DNA from 3 places in the Bacillus sp. FJAT-42376 genome. Region 2 is predicted to be linked to each of the others. Evidence: riboswitches for the same ligand, from Rfam matches in the RefSeq annotation. Region 2 holds a riboswitch; each other region holds the start of a gene.

What was found. A riboswitch is a leader RNA that binds a small molecule or an ion and turns the genes downstream of it on or off. The one in region 2 is predicted to bind cyclic di-GMP.
Region 1: it holds a riboswitch for cyclic di-GMP, as region 2 does, so the genes downstream of both, CEF21_RS20635 (hypothetical protein) here and CEF21_RS19685 (NPCBM/NEW2 domain-containing protein) in region 2, are expected to answer to the same signal.
Region 3: it holds a riboswitch for cyclic di-GMP, as region 2 does, so the genes downstream of both, CEF21_RS17130 (glycoside hydrolase family 191 protein) here and CEF21_RS19685 (NPCBM/NEW2 domain-containing protein) in region 2, are expected to answer to the same signal.

What each region holds. Positions count from the first base shown of each region.
Region 1 covers NZ_CP033906.1:4,113,677-4,119,008, reverse strand. The annotation lists gene CEF21_RS20645 (D-glucuronyl C5-epimerase family protein) at 1-212, opposite strand, end outside; gene CEF21_RS20640 (5'-nucleotidase C-terminal domain-containing protein) at 482-2,839, shown strand; cyclic di-GMP riboswitch class I at 2,997-3,082, shown strand; gene CEF21_RS20635 (hypothetical protein) at 3,172-3,612, shown strand; gene CEF21_RS20630 (ligand-binding sensor domain-containing protein) at 4,194-5,332, shown strand, end outside.
Region 2 covers NZ_CP033906.1:3,910,531-3,915,862, forward strand. The annotation lists gene CEF21_RS19675 (nucleoside deaminase) at 1-210, shown strand, start outside; gene CEF21_RS19680 (hypothetical protein) at 278-1,570, opposite strand; gene CEF21_RS19685 (NPCBM/NEW2 domain-containing protein) at 2,097-2,948, opposite strand; cyclic di-GMP riboswitch class I at 3,021-3,107, opposite strand; gene istA (IS21 family transposase) at 3,604-4,890, shown strand; gene istB (IS21-like element helper ATPase IstB) at 4,887-5,332, shown strand, end outside.
Region 3 covers NZ_CP033906.1:3,421,774-3,427,105, forward strand. The annotation lists gene CEF21_RS17115 (DUF2194 domain-containing protein) at 1-510, opposite strand, end outside; gene CEF21_RS17120 (hypothetical protein) at 507-1,415, opposite strand; gene CEF21_RS17125 (nucleotidyl cyclase domain-containing protein) at 1,412-2,638, opposite strand; cyclic di-GMP riboswitch class I at 2,704-2,794, shown strand; gene CEF21_RS17130 (glycoside hydrolase family 191 protein) at 2,830-3,717, shown strand; gene CEF21_RS17135 (PTS fructose transporter subunit IIABC) at 4,221-5,332, opposite strand, start outside.

The sequences.
Region 1 (5,332 bases), 200 kb from region 2:
CCGTTCTCATCCCAAATGAATTTTTCAGGTTTGAACTCTTTTGCAGTAGAGAAATTTAAATAATCATTATTAACTTTGTAATCTTGCATGAAAGGTTCGTATTGAAATTTATTTTCTATATACTCCTTAACATATGGGCTGCTGCTTAAAGCATAGATTTTGTGAGGCATAGCGAAACATAATAATAAAACCAGGATCAGTATCTTCTTCATTGGTTGTTTTTTCTCCTTTTTATGAAACATCTACTAGCAAATAATATTTATGGTTATAAAGACTTAGGTCTTTTTAATTATAAAAGTTTCACCCCGGTTCGTCATTTGTTTTTTCTAAAGTTTTTTTACAAACGAAATACATAATTTACATTTTTAACATAGATATGACTTCTGTAATACGATAGACTCAAAGATAAGTAAGCTTTTATAATCATTCACTGGAACTTTGTTGGCTTACATACGAGTAAACTCAAGGAGGAACTATAGACATGCCGAAAAGTAAATTTGTGAAAGCTGGCCTTGCTGCCCTGGCTGTTTCCACTGTTGCAGCGGTTAACCCTGCGCAGGCTGCATCCAGCTCGAAAGCGGAGCAGGCCGTTAAAAACGCCGAGTTCTATTCCAATTCTCTCTCCGCGCTATATAAGGTGGATGAAGCAGGAGATTTGCTATTATCTCCTAGTTTTCTAACGAGATATAACAACGCCAAAAATACCATTGCTGATGCCAAAAAAGAAGTTGCTAAAATTAGCAGTCCACGCATTAAAAGGCTGATGAATGATCGTCTTGAGTTTTCTGAAATTCAGCGCCTGCGTACGGCATACCTCATCGATGCGGTTAAATACGGTGAAAAACTGGATTCGGCAAGGAACAAAATTAAAGCAGATTTTCTTGTTATGTCTCCTTCAGAGTTAAGAAAAGCCTATGATCAGCTTAGAAAACAAACGATGCAGCTTGAAAAACTGGTTTCAAAAGTTTATGGAAGTACATCCAGAAACGTTGTAAACACTCGTTTCGTCTTGCCTGCTAAATTGACGACGGAGTCCTTCTCTTCTGAAATGACCCGCTATGATTACCACCAAAAAGCCAAAGCCGCTCTTGCAGGGAAAGATCAAACACAGGCAGATGCGATGTTTGCCATTATCACGATGCTAGAAGGAAAAGGGAAAGACCTTCGGACAGCTCTTACTAACCTTCATCCTGACAATCAGCTGCTTAAGGATCTGTATTCTTTAGTAGACGCATCACTTGAGCCGGCGTTAATGAAAGAAAAAGAGTCGTTGAAAATCCAATATCGGACTCAATTCCCATCAAACTTTGAGCTGTCTGTTCTGCACACGAACGACACTCATGCAAATTTAGACCGCGCTCCCAGAATGGCTACAGCTATCAAAGAAACAAGAGCTCAAAAGGAGAACGCCCTTCTTCTCAGCGCTGGGGACGTCTTCTCTGGCACTCTGTATTTTAACGAATACAAAGGGCAGGCAGATCTTGAGCTGATGAATCTCCTTAACTATGATGCCATGACATTTGGGAACCATGAGTTTGATCTTGGAACCGCCACACTCGCTGATTTCGTTAAAAAAGCAAAATTCCCATTTGTCAGCGCGAATGTAGATTTTTCAAAGGATGCCAATATGAAAGCTTATACAAGCTCTGACGTAACGGCTGATCCGAAAGATGGCCACTCCTACAGTGCCATCGTGAAAAACATGGACGGAGAAAGAGTGGGTATTTTTGGTCTTACCACCGCAGAAACGGAAACCATTTCAAGCCCTGGTAAGGACGTTGCCTTTGAAAACTACATCGCGGAAGCAAAAGAAGCGGTTAAACAGCTCCAGGCTCAAGGGATTAACAAGATCGTTGCCCTCACTCACATCGGTTACCAGGATGGCGGCGGGGATAATGATGTGACGCTTGCTAAAGAAGTCGAAGGCATTGACATTATTGTCGGCGGGCACTCCCATACGGTACTGAGTGCACCGGTTCTGGATAACACGGGAGCTGAACCTACCGTCATCGTTCAAACGGGAGAGCTCAGCAAAAACCTTGGTGTTCTGGATGTTGAATTTGATCCAGCCGGAAAAATAATCAAGCAAGCAGGCAAACTGATCGATATTGACCAAAAATCCGGGGATCAGTATGTTATTAAAGAAGATCAGGAAGCAGCATCAATCCTTGATTCAAAATACAGACCTGGCATTAATAAAATTAAAAACGAAGTGGTCGCTAAAACAGACACAGTCCTGAATGGTGTCCGTGCGGATGTCCGCACAAAAGAAACAAATTTGGGAAATCTGATTGCGGATGGGATGCTTGCAAGAGCGAAAACGATCAATCCTAAAACGGTGATCGCAGTTCAAAACGGAGGAGGAATCCGTGAGTCAATCGATGCGGGGGATGTAACAATGGGTGAAATCCTGACGGTTATGCCTTTCGGAAATTCCCTTGCCATCATGAACCTTAAGGGTGAAGAAATCAAGGCTGCTCTTGAACACAGTGTGGAGCTGGCACCGAAAGAAGCAGGGGCATTCCTTCATGTGGCGGGAATGAAGTTCACGTATGACAGCTCTAAACCGGCTGGACAGCGGGTGGTAAAAGCAGAAGTGAAAGAAGATGGAACGAACTACACGGCTTTGGATCCGGCAAAAATGTATGCTGTGGCAACGAATGCATTTACAGCAGCAGGCGGAGACAGCTACTCCATGTTTAAAAAGGCATACGACGAAGGCCGTGTCAGCGAGCCAGGCTTCACGGACTGGGAAACGTTCAGCCAGTACTTAAAAGCAAATCCTGGCATTAAGCCAGCGGTTGAAGGGCGTATAATAGACCTAAGTGCAGTTCAATAAAATAAGGCTTATCGGGGGACTGACAAGTGATTGTCAGTCTCTTTTTTAAAAAAAATGGGTGCAAGACTCCTTATTTGGTAAATGAATCAAAAAATTAAATAGATAATTTGTTTATCTAGTAGTATAATAGTCACTGTTGAAAAAATAGCCAATTATACCAGTATAAAGGCAAACCCGCTGAAAAGCGGGGACGCAAAGCCGTGAGTCTAAGGCATATTATGCTAGGATCGTCAGGCCGCCGTAGGTAAGCAACAATGACACCATGGCTATTTGACATGGTGTGTTTTATTCTTATGCGGCTCAGGTAAGGTGAATAATGGAGGTTGCATATTGTGAACAGTGAAAAAGAACAGCAGGAACCATACAAAAATACGAAGAAGTATAGAAGTCATTTGATTCGGAGTGAAATTGAGTCCCTTATCGCAGGGAATCATATATATAGAAGCAGAAAAACTGAAAGTGCTGTAACATTGTTTATTCAATACTGTGTTAACCATACCGGTATGAATCATCTTTCGGAAATCAGCAGTCAAACCATGCGAGATTACATACAGCACCATATTGCGCGTTCGGACAAATCGAGAGAGTATGATTCTTTTAAGAGACTAAAAGACGATGTTATGATGCTTGAGCAGCTGATTTTAGAGAATAGGGGGTTTGAGCAAAAAGTGAATTTTTCACTTCTAAATATAGGGTTATGGTCTTCTCAGGATATGAGAGCGCATTATAATAAAGAAGCTTTTAAAAGCAAAAGAAATTTTTTCCTTCAATAATGTAAAAAAAGAAAAATTATTTAACATTTGAGGAAAAAATTATGATACAATTAGGGCGAAAGTATCGAATGTTTGATTGGTAAGCCGCATACATAGACGAAGAGAAAACAGATGATATAAACAGCCTACGTCTTTTGCATTTAGATCCTTTCAATAATACTGTTTCCCCTTTCAAATTTTCATAAAGCGGGAGCCCCTCATGCTGTTCTTGACATCAGTGTGAGGGGTTTTTTTATGGATAATCACCAAATATGTTTATATGTGACAAATTTTATCATTCTTATGTCACGATTATAAAACAGGTATATGTTTTCATGCATCTTCTAAAATTTACAAGGTGAAATCTGACTTAAATGCTAAAGATGTTCAACTAGAATTTCTTATTTTTTACAAAAAATTTATAAATAAAAACGTATATCTTTACAAGCCTTTGATACATTTTATGTTATACATTCCCCTGAAGAATTTCCCTTATTTCTAAGACATAATTCCTAATGTTTGGTAGAATATACATATTAGAGAAATAATCGGATTTTCGAAAAGGGAAATTGGATTAAAGAAAGGTTTTGGAGGATATTATTTTGAAATTAATGCGAATGTGTTTTTCTGCCCTGCTCCTCATCTCTTTGCTCGCATTCCCCGCATCTGCCACGGAAGGACCGTATAAAAACCTTGGTCCGCAAGTTCAATATGTCAATGTGATCCGCGGTGAAGCCGGGATGGACCAGTACGGACGTCCGCTTTACTATGCCCTTCTACAGGGAGAACCTGCAAAGCTCGTGGTCATTGATTTGCAATCCAAACAAGTAGTGGATATGGAAACATTGGAGGGTGCGACTGCAGCGTGGTCCATTGAAGTGGATTCCAACCGACAAGTATGGATTGGTTCAACACCGAATGAGCAACTCTACCGGTACAATCCCGAAACAAGGGAGCTATCAGACTTAGGGAAAGCCTCTGCCCCTAGGGGATCGAATACGACCATTTGGGATTTAACTTACGATACGAAAAACAACCGTATTTTCGGTGTGACTTCCTATGGCGGAACGGTCTTTACATACAGTGATGACGATGGCTTTGACAGCCTGGGTGTCGTTATGAATGGGCGGCGTTATGCCAGAAGTGTAGAGTACGATGAAGAGCAGAATACGCTCTATGTCGGTCTTGGCTCACCGGCTGCTCTAATTAAATGGAATCTGAATACGAATGAGAAAACAGATATTCTTCCGGAGGATTTTAAATCCGCTGCTTCTGTATATGATCTGGATTTATCCGGAGGAAAAGTATATGCCAAAATGGAAAACAAAAGTGCGCTCCTTGTCCTGAATCAGGAAACGGATATGCTGGAGCATGTTCTGCCGGCTGATTCCAGAGGGGTGTCTCCTGCATGGAACAATCAGACCGTTTTCTACAGCTCGAAAGGCAAGCTGTTTGAATTTAATCCGGCAGATGGAAGCAGCCGGGAGACGAATGGATCAGTAGCTTCCTCCAGTGCTGTATCCCTGGATATTTTAAATGTGAACGGGCAGCCGCAGGTTGTTGGTCTGGCAGGTAATGCAGGCCGTTTCTACCAGTACAATCTGCTGGATAACCGTTCCTCCACGTCCTCCCTTAAGCTTCCTGCACAGCCGGTAGAAATTTACAATGTGGGCAAAGGCGTGAATGGGAACATTTACAGTTCGGGGTTCATCTCCGGACGACTGGGTATTTATAATCCGAG
Region 2 (5,332 bases):
CCGGAAAAAGTGACATACATTGTTTCAAGAGATGAATACAAAACCTATTATCGGGATGACCGGAAATACTTCGAAATCGAAAATTTTTACGATGAATTCAGCAAAACCATTGAAGACCGCCGTCTTCCAATGGAAAAAGCAGAGCGTGAAGATGGATTGGATCCTTATAAGCAATGGAATGAGATACACGGAACGGTGCATGCCACATGACCAAATTAGGAACGGATAGACATCATGCTTAAAAGGCCCGAATTATTTCGGGCTACTTTAGCTGATCTTAAGCGTGTTCAATTGATTTGAAAGTATCAGGTGTTAAATACGGATCTTCCACAATATTTTCCATACCTTTTAACAGCAGCCAGTCCAAGTACATAAGTAAGCGATCTAATTGGGCTAAGAGTTCGGATTCGGTTGTGAAAGAAAATGATTCTTCACCCCCTGGCGATATATTCAATTTGAGTTCTTTCCTCCATCGATCTAGAATCGTTGAGAGTTCGAATACTTCCCCTTTATAACGAATGAAAGCTCTGATGATTGCCAGTCCAGACATATGTTCTATTACAATAATGGAATCGCCCGATTCATATTGTATTTCTCCCCCATGTACAATATCGGGACTAAACTTCGTCCTGGAATATCCTTTTTTTTTAAGAAAAGAATCACATCTGCTTTTATATAAATTGTCTACGTTCCCAATCGTTATTTGATGATTACTAAGATATTCTTCCATTCTTTTAATAAAGAGGTAGCCTTCTCTTTCCAAGAGATGACTAAGTTCTTTTTTGTTTTTGTATTCTATGATTAAATGAAGCTTTTTTTTAATCAATTCTCTTCCCGTTTCTTCGCTTGAATTTGGAGTTCTGAATCCAATTCTCAATGTATTTTTTTCACACACATCATAAAATGCTGTATATTTAAAATTTTCTTTGTATTTATTTAAATAGACCATATAGTCATTTGACAGTTCAGGATCTAGATGAAAACCTAATTCATCTAAATTTTCTTTAAATAAACTCAAAACATGATCGTAAAAACTAGATTTCTTTTGATTGGAACTAATTATTTTTATATTTTCTTCTTCAAGCATTGTACTGCCCCATTCACTAAGTGAGGTGTAACAAATTCCATCCACTTTCTCAAAGTCAAATGCTTCTTTAAATAGATCGGCAAGGAAAAACTCTTGCCCCACCGGGTCCCCGTTCAGGATCTCCATCATTTTTTGGTATGAAGCCTGTTTATACGCTATGTTTTGAAGAGTTTCCAGCCCTTCTTGAATATCTTTTACTTCAATTTCTTCAAAAGTTAAGGTTAATTCTGACATCATTTTTCCGCTTTTATAAAGACGGAACCCCCAAAAAAAGTCTTCCGCATATTCATAACAAAAAGCATACGTATCCAGTTTCTTTGATAGCGACTTTGCCAAAACATCCAATTCTTCCAGATTAAATACTGCTCCCGTCCAATCAGAATTTATTGGAACTAAAAAACCAGAATAAATCTGTTTTCTGCTAGACAACTGAATTTCCTTTATTTTCTTATTAATAATGATTACGTTTGTCTGCTCGCTCACTGCAGTTCACTCCTTTCCCATGAATAAAGTTTACTATAAATAAGAAATGTAATTTATAGGAAATAAAAAATTTTGTCTATAATAACTAATCCTGCGGAAGTATCCAAAAACACAAAAAAGGAAGGAGCCTCTGGCCCTTCCTTTGATTATTTACACATATTTTACATAAAAACTAAAACCACCAAAGTATGTATTGGTGGAGACGGTGGGAGTCGAACCACCCTATCTTCAAAATACTATAACAGCAATATTTACAGTGGTTTTAGGCTAACATTAAAATTGCTTGACTACGTTTGAAAATAATTACGTTGCGGGGGCAATGTGTACAAACCTGTATGTTTACTCTGATCTTTATAGGTTTGAGGCCGAGGTTTTTCATCATTTTTTAAAAGTCATTCCAAAATATTTCTTTAATATTTTCGTTAGGACTTTTGCATATATGAAGAAAAAATTTTAATCGTCCTCTAATTAGAGGATAATCATTTGTTCCCATAATAAAAAGCACCCCGAAGGATGCTTTTTTATCTTATTTTATAATTACATTAGCAAAATTGATAACTCCATTATCTATTTGACCATCTTCACAAGTAATTTTTAGCTTTTGTACATTCGTAACATCTAAATCTACTGAAGTTGGCAGGTCATCTTTAGCTAAATCATATGAAGCAAGTAATTTTTCATCTCCATAAATTTTGAAGTGATGGGATCCCCAGTTACTTCCATCCGCAAATCCTAGGAGACCTGTAATATGAGTATATTGTTTGTTTAAATTAAATACCATATATTCATCAATACCTGACCAGAACATACTATAACCTTTATTATAAGTTTTACCACCCATAGTCATTTCTTTATTTAATGAGGGTTCATATGTATAATTAAAAGGACTTATTACATCTGACATATATGTTGTGCCATTAGGATCAGTTCCTAAAAATACAGTATCGCTTTTTTTGTTATAAGAAGAATGGCTATTTATTAGATTTGCCATAAGATCGATTGGAGCATATCTAACACCTTTGAAACTTAATAATGCTGGGACAGAAGTTTTTCCATATTCATATGTTCCACTATGGACAAAACCTTGATACGCTAGTTTTGAACTTAAAGGAGTACCTGCATTTGCTTTGTATTTGCTAATATCCTTATCCTTTTGAGATATTTGAGATTTTAAGCTACCAACTTGCGTTTTATAGCTATTAATTTGTTTGTCTTTAGCAGCCAAAAGCTTTTTATTTGACGCAATTGTAGCCTGCAAAGATTTAATTTGCTTCTGCAAAGCAGAAACCGATACACTTGCTTCTGTTACATTTGTGGAAAAGAGTGTACCAATTACAAAAGCAAGTGCTAATAAAAATACCAGACTTCTTTTTCTCATTTACTGATCCCCCAGATTTTGAAATTTGGAAAACAAAAATAGACATATCGATTCCCGAATGTCTTTATACAGTCCGGTAGCTGGCTGGCATAATCATCTCTGACTTTAGCCCCTAAAGCTTTGCGTCCCAACCTTTCAATTGGTTTGCCTTTTTCAATCTTTATTCTATGGTTAGATTTTCCAAGTTTTATTATACAAGGGTATATTTCCTAATGCAACATAATTTAGTATATTATTCCTAAAAAGTAGTTATTCAGACATATTTATCGAGTAGGAAGGAGTGATTAACTCCCGACCTCTCACACCACCGTACGTACGGATCCGTATACGGCGGTTCAATTTTATTCTAGGCATTTACTTTCATATAGTGTTTCATTCCAGAGACTAGCCAGAATGCGGCTAGTCTTTTGTTTGTAATGGTTGTGGTTAATATCCACGAGTAAGCCGTGCGGGCCACCCCTTTGCTTGTGTGGCTGTTTTTGTATGCCTGATTACGGCTCATCCCCAGCTTGATTAAGTTCTTGCGGCGGTTTTTAGCTGTCTTCCACTTTTTCCAGATGCACATAGAAATGCTAATTTAAATATGTACAATCTTGCTTGAATAAAGATGTACAAAGCTGATCAATCATTTCATACTGTTTTAGAGGTGATTGATGTGTATCTGGCGCTTACGGTGGACACAGAATTTGAGATTACGAGTCTAAGAGACTTACCAAAATTCAAACAACTAATGGAGCATTTAAAAATGAAAATCAATAAGAGTAAACTGGCAGAAGAACTGGGTGTAGATCGCCGGACAGTGGATAAGTATCTGAATGGATTCATTCCAAAAAGAAAAAGAGAAAAGGCTTCTAAGATCGACAAGTTCTATCAAGTAATTGCGGCTCTCTTGTCAGAGGATTCCAAACAGGTTTTTTATTATCGCCGAGTCCTATGGCAATACCTGAAAGACAACCATGAGCTGGACTGTTCCACCTCAGCCTTTCGAGCTTACATCGCACGAACTCCAGAATTCAAAGCTTACTTTGAAGAGGCGAAGCGTCTTCCCTCTCCCAAAGGAACCGTCCGTTTCGAGACGCCGCCCGGCAAGCAGGCACAGCTTGACTGGAAAGAAAACATCCGTTTTGAAACAAAAGATGGAGAACAGGTGGAAATCAATGTAGCCGTCCTCCTCCTCTCCTATTCGAGATTCCGTACCTTTTACTTAAGTATATCCAAGTCTCAAAGTGTCCTTCTTTCCTTTCTGACAGAAACATTTGAAGCATTTGGAGGGGTGCCGAAGGAACTCGTGACGGATAACATGAAAACCGTGATGGATGAAGCGTGCACGGACTTCTTTTCAGGAAAAGTAAATACAAAATTTGACCAGTACGCCAAAGACATCGGCTTCAAAGTCAGACCATGCGTGGCTGGCCGGCCAAGGACAAAAGGGAAGGTTGAGGCCAGAATGAAATTACTGGATGAGATCCATGCCTACCAAGGGCAATTAACCTTAGAAGAACTGCATCGATTTGTGCAGGATCTTGCCCGGCGCATCAATCATGAGCTGCATCAGGGGACAGGCAAAATTCCGATTTTTGAATACAAAAAAGAAAGGAACCACTTACTCCAGCTACCAACTGAAAAAGTAAGAGATTCCTATCGAATCAAACATACGCTTGTAAAAGTCAATGCATCGAACATGATTTCCTACAAATCAAACCATTACTCCGTCCCATCGGAATACCAAGGCAAGAGAGTAGGATTACAAGTGTATGATGACCAATTATGGGTTTATTATAACACGAAACTCATAGCCCAACATCCGATTGGACAAGCCAAGCTTAACTATCAAGAAGAGCATTACAAAGAAGGATTGCAAGTTTCGGCCCCCTATTACCCTGAAATTGAGGAACTGGCTAAACAAAACTTAGCTGCCATTGGAGGGGTGTATAACGGATGAATGCCAATACGAATTACAAGCAGCTTCTGCAGAATCTGGACTACTTGAACCTGAACCAAATGGGGATTCATCTGGATGAAGTCATAGATTTTGGTGTTCGCAATCAGCTGTCGTTTATTGAAACCCTCCTTAAACTAACCAATTATGAGATTGATGTGCGAGAGAAAAACATGGTTCAGTCCATGGTTAAAGTGGCGGCCTTTCCACACTTAAAAGAAATCAAGGACTATGACTTTTCCTTTCAACCTTCGGTAAACCAGCAGCAGATTCTGGACTTTCTGACCCTGCGCTTTATTGAGCGAAACGAGAACATCGTCTTCTTAGGCCCCAGTGGGGTCGGCAAGACCCATTTAGCTACATCCATTGGAATTGTCGCAGCGAAAAAGCGGACGAGCACCTATTTCATAAAGTGCCATGATTTGATGCAGAATTTAAAGCGAGC
Region 3 (5,332 bases), 490 kb from region 2:
AATGCCTTTTACTTCATCATCAAAGCCTTTTTCCTGTTTAATGCCGAGTAAATCATACCATTCCGGATCCGCAAAACGGTTGGCAGCAAACAGTCTGCCTCCGTCTTTAACAAATTTGCCGATTTGGCCGGCATTCCATCGTGACGTGTCTTCTCCGGTCAAGATGATCATTGTATATGGATCACCTTGAATCCCCCCGGTTTTCTCGGGCGGGAGGACCTCATATCTGACATTCGCGTAATGCAGCGCCTTTTTTATATTGTGATAGGTACCTTCACTCAGCTTGTTTCCTTTCTCGGGTTCAGCTACGTAAATCCTCATATTGCCTGGTGAAGTTCCCTGTTCAGGAGTGCCGGACGTCATATACGTAATTTCTTCTGCAGGGAAAACTTTTTTGCCGATTGGCAAATTCGCATAAAAATGGTCTTCATTCATATATAAAATTCCTATCAGCAGGAAAACAACCGCAATTGAAGTAAAAATTGCAAAACGGGGAACCCTTCCTGTCATCTGTTATTTCCTCCCAAATACTGAATAATCTTCTGCTGCCTGATTGGAAAAGAGTTTATATCAGGATGATTTCGAAGCCGGACCGCCAATTCAAACACTCTATCCCAACTGCCATTTTGGTAAGAAATTTGCAGCCAGCCCCACATGACTTGGGCCGATTGCGGCTGTTCATGAAGCAGGCTTTGGAAAATCTGTTCACTCTCCTGCGGATTTTTCTCAAAGATTAGCATACCGAGCGCTTCCCTGTATTGAAAATCTTCGGGGAATTCAGCAGCAGCTTCTCTCAGAAACCCTTCATAATCCAATTCAGTCTTCTCCCTGATGGCACTGGAAAGCAATTCGCTGGATAGGTACTCCTTATAAGTAGATAGAAGCTGCTGGTAGGTAATGGGATGTTCCGCAGACAAGTCTCTTTTTTGCTGGGTAATTTGATTGGCCAGCCGGTCTTGAAGGACATTCGTAATCGTTGCAGCATAATGAACCGCTTCTCTATCCGGATGGTTCAGTCCTTTTTTAATAATTTTCTCCTGGCTGATGGTTTTTTCATTGGACATATTTAAAAGCAGGCTTTTCATCATCCACCCGTTTCCAGAGGAATAACCGCTTGCGGAAAGCAATTGGCGGTCCTGGTTAAGCGTCTCTCTTAAATTTTCAAAATTATAGACCTTGTTCTGAATATAGCTCGAGTATTCATCCATGAATGACCCATCCTGATTCTTCACAAAGAGGCGCAGCAAAATAAAGCCGAATATAAAACCAATGAACGGGAGAAGCAGAGAAAGCATGACCCAGAGCATAAGCAGACCATGCTGATCCTTCTCCACTTTTCCGGCAAAATAAAAACGGGCAGCAGCAAAAGATACGGCACACCCGATAACAGATCCGGCACCTAATAAGATCATCATGTAATAGAAGCCACCTCTTTCCGTATAGCATTCTGGAGTCTTTCCCTGACTGCCGGCTCATTGGCCGGATCAACTCCCGGCAAAAGAACATAGAGAATTCCTGCCTCCTCATCCCATCCGGCTGAATCCAGTTCCCTTAGCTGCTTTTTCATCAGGAGATCGATTTCACTGATCATCAGACGGTCTGTTTTTAATTCAAAAATAACAAAAGGCTGACCGATTTTTTCCGCGCGTTCAAGTTCTGCATTAAACCGTTTAAAAAAGGAAGCGAGCTGATAAATACCGGTTCCCGGATATCGCTGATGCTCATTTTTTTCCCTTTCATATGTATAGGCAAAACTTAACCGGCTTCCCATCCATTTCAGGCACCAGTCGAGCCATTGAATATGCTGGGAAGTACAGGCATTGAGATCAATTCCATCAAGTGCGAGAATATATCTCATTTCCCCGTAAACAAACACAGGGCCTGCCGCAGCCGGAGACGCTTCATCGTCCTCCCTTGATCTGAACATTACATGCTCTTGCCCTTTTATTACTTTGCCTATTAAAGATGGGACCTCATCAAGCCAATAATCTGACTTGAGCCTGCCCTCTTGATTTGTGTTAATTTTTGAGCGGATTGAATCTCCTTGACTGGATATCAGGTACAAACAAAGCTGCCTGCTCGTAAACCTTTGGTTAACGATACGGACCATTTCATTAAAGATCGTATCTGAATCAGTAGAATTAAGTGCCGTAATCATCTCGTACATGTCCGCATATTGATCCTCTGACTCTAAAAATCGCTTTCTATACGTCTCGTTTATATTTAATGCTTCATCCAGAGTCTCTTCTAAAATCTTTTTTTCCTCAAGAATTTCCTCATACCCATTTGTTATATCAAAATAACGTTCTTGTTGAGAGTTTCGTGATAGCCCCGTGAAAAGGAGCAGAAAGAAGAATAGCGAAATGACCAGCATATTGGATAAATCTGTGAGATAAAGATAGAGATCGCCTCCATTGCCGATTTCAAATGCAATGGAAGAAAAAACGGCGGAACAAAAAGGAACAATCCCAAAATAAATACCATATCTTAGTGAAATAAGGACGATAGCTGCAGACCATAAGACCTCGCTCAACATCGGAATATTTTCTGAAAAAAAGTGAAGAAAAAAGAGATTGGCAAAAGATAATCCGAATGACTCAGCCAATTTTAATATAATATTGGATTGTTTGTAGATCATATGAATCACTGCTTTCACAAAAAAATTAGTTGAGTTCAGAAAAATAGGCTGATATGATTAGGACAAAAGGTGATGGGCAAACTTGCTGAAAAGCAAGGACGCAAAGGCATGGGTCGTCGATTTCCAATCGGAAATACCGATCGCCAGCCTGCGAAGCTACCATCCCTCGTTAAAAAACGGAGGGATTACAAATGAATAATGTAATCAGATTTTTTGTATTGGCTTTTTTTGCTGTATCCAGTTTTATTTCTTTATCTCCCGCTGCCTCTGCCCTTACGACAGCTACATCTCCCGCTGCTTCTGTCCAAAACGCTGCAAATTCCACAGGAGTTTTAAAAAACGTGAAAACCTACAAAATTTTCTACGATGCTCCTACCCCATCGATTATCAAAAAGATGCAGGCCTATGACCTCGTCATAATAGAGCCCCTTCTTTACACCAAAACCCAAATTGAAACGATTAAGAAACAAGGTACAAAAGTTTTCGGCTATATCAACTCAATGGAAGCCGATAACTGGAACACTGCATTCATGCAGAAGCTTACACCGGAAGATTTTTATCAGCAATCCACTCAAAAATACTATATTCAGCAATGGGATTCCTATCTGATGAATATGAGTTCTCCTCATTTCAGACAATTGCTCTTATCAGAAATTGGAGCTCAGGTTGCCGCTAAAAATATGGACGGGGTCTTTTTTGACACAGTTGGAAACATAGATGATTATTTCAGTGATCAGCCAGCTGAGCTTGCGAAACAGCGGTCAGGCCTGGAACAGCTTTTAAAAAGTGTTAAAACGATGTATCCATCCCTCGGAATCATCCAAAACTGGGGAATTGATACTCTGAAAACAACAAGCGCAAACTATGTTGATGCAATCATGTGGGAAAACTTCAGTCATAATGTTGTGTCTAAAGATGAGTGGTCAAAAAATCAAATAGATCAATTAAAAGCGCTTCAGCAAGAGAAAGGAATCACGGTTCTTACTGTTTCTTTTGAGCAGCACTCTAAAAGTGCATGGTTTTCTGAGCAGCAGGGATTCCTCCATTACAAAGCAGTTAAAGACTTTAACAGATGGTAATTACTATAGCGGGCAAAGAATTCAGGTAAGATTCGACAATTAGTAGTTCTCCATCCTCTTTTATGGAAAAGGACTTACATTATTTGTAGCACAGCAAAGGAAAGCTCGCAACTTTCAGATGTACCAATAAAAAAACCAGACGAATGCCGATGTGCCAGTCTGGTTTTTTTAAAGGAAAAATCTCTCCCCCTGTATCATCTTACCTACTCCAAATCACTTAGTCTATTCTATATAACAGGAATTCATGTCAAAAGTAGGCTTTATTTTACGATAGGTTATACACTCTTTACTCCTATTGGGTTCTATTAACCTGATCACTGGAGCCAGCGGACACACTTGCCTGCAGGCTTTCATCATCCGGTTTAACAGAGCTTCTTCCTGAATAATGACTGTTTTACTCAGGGCTTTCAGCTTCGCCGTGAAGCACCTCCCTTTCCCCTTCTGCCCATTTGTTTGCGAGAGCTCATAGAAAAAAGACTGCGGTAAAATCCGCAGTCTCTCTTTTATATCTTCACAGGCCTTTTCCAGAATCCGACGATAAGGGCCGTGATAATCGATCCTATCAATATCGCTAAAATATATAAGAATGGATTCCCGTCTACTACCGGGATTACAAATGCTCCGCCGTGAGGTGCCGGCAGTTTGATATTGAAGAGCATAGATAGGGCGCCTGCTGTCGCTGCACCAATGACGGATGCTGGAATGACCCTTCCCGGATCCGCGGCAGCAAATGGAATTGCCCCTTCTGTTATAAAGGTTGCCCCCATAATGTAAGCCGTTTTCCCCGCTTCTCTTTCTTGTTTCGTAAACTTGTATTTAAAGAAGGTTGTAGCCAGTGCCATTCCGAGTGGCGGTACCATTCCCCCTGCCATTATGGCAGCATGAGGAGCGAAGTTTCCTGCATCAATCATGGCAAGACCGAATGTATAAGCTGCTTTGTTCAGCGGTCCTCCCATATCGACGGCCATCATTCCTCCAAGAATTAAGCCCAGCAGTACAAGGTTCCCTGTGCCCATTCCCATGAGCCAGCCGTTCAGCAAATCCATTAATGCTTTTGCTGGCGGGATAACAATGACCAGCATGATGACTCCTGTAAACAGGATACCGAATAAAGGATAAAGCAATACCGGTTTGATGCCTTCAAGGGATTGCGGCAAACGGCTGAACGCCTTTTTCAGGAAAAGAACAATATAGCCTGCCAGGAAACCGGCAATCAAACCTCCAAGGAAGCCAGCATCCCCTGTTGATGCCAGCAGGCCGCCGACTGCACCGGGTGCAAAGCCCGGCCTGTCTGCAATACTCATCGCAATAAAGCCTGCCAGAATGGGAATCATCAGTTTAAAAGCAGTTCCGCCGCCGATGGTATTTAATACATAAGCAATTTGATTGTAGCTCGGATCATTGGGGTCTGCAGATTTAATCCCGAACATAAAGGAAATAGCGATGAGGATACCGCCCCCGACCACAAACGGAAGCATATTTGATACACCATTCATTAAATGCTTATAAAATCCTGTTCTCTGCCCTTTTTCCTTTCGGCCATCTCCGCTTTCTCCCTGGCTCCCCTGGCTGTTTTTATAAATAGGACCATCCTGTTTCAAGGCTTTTTCTATTA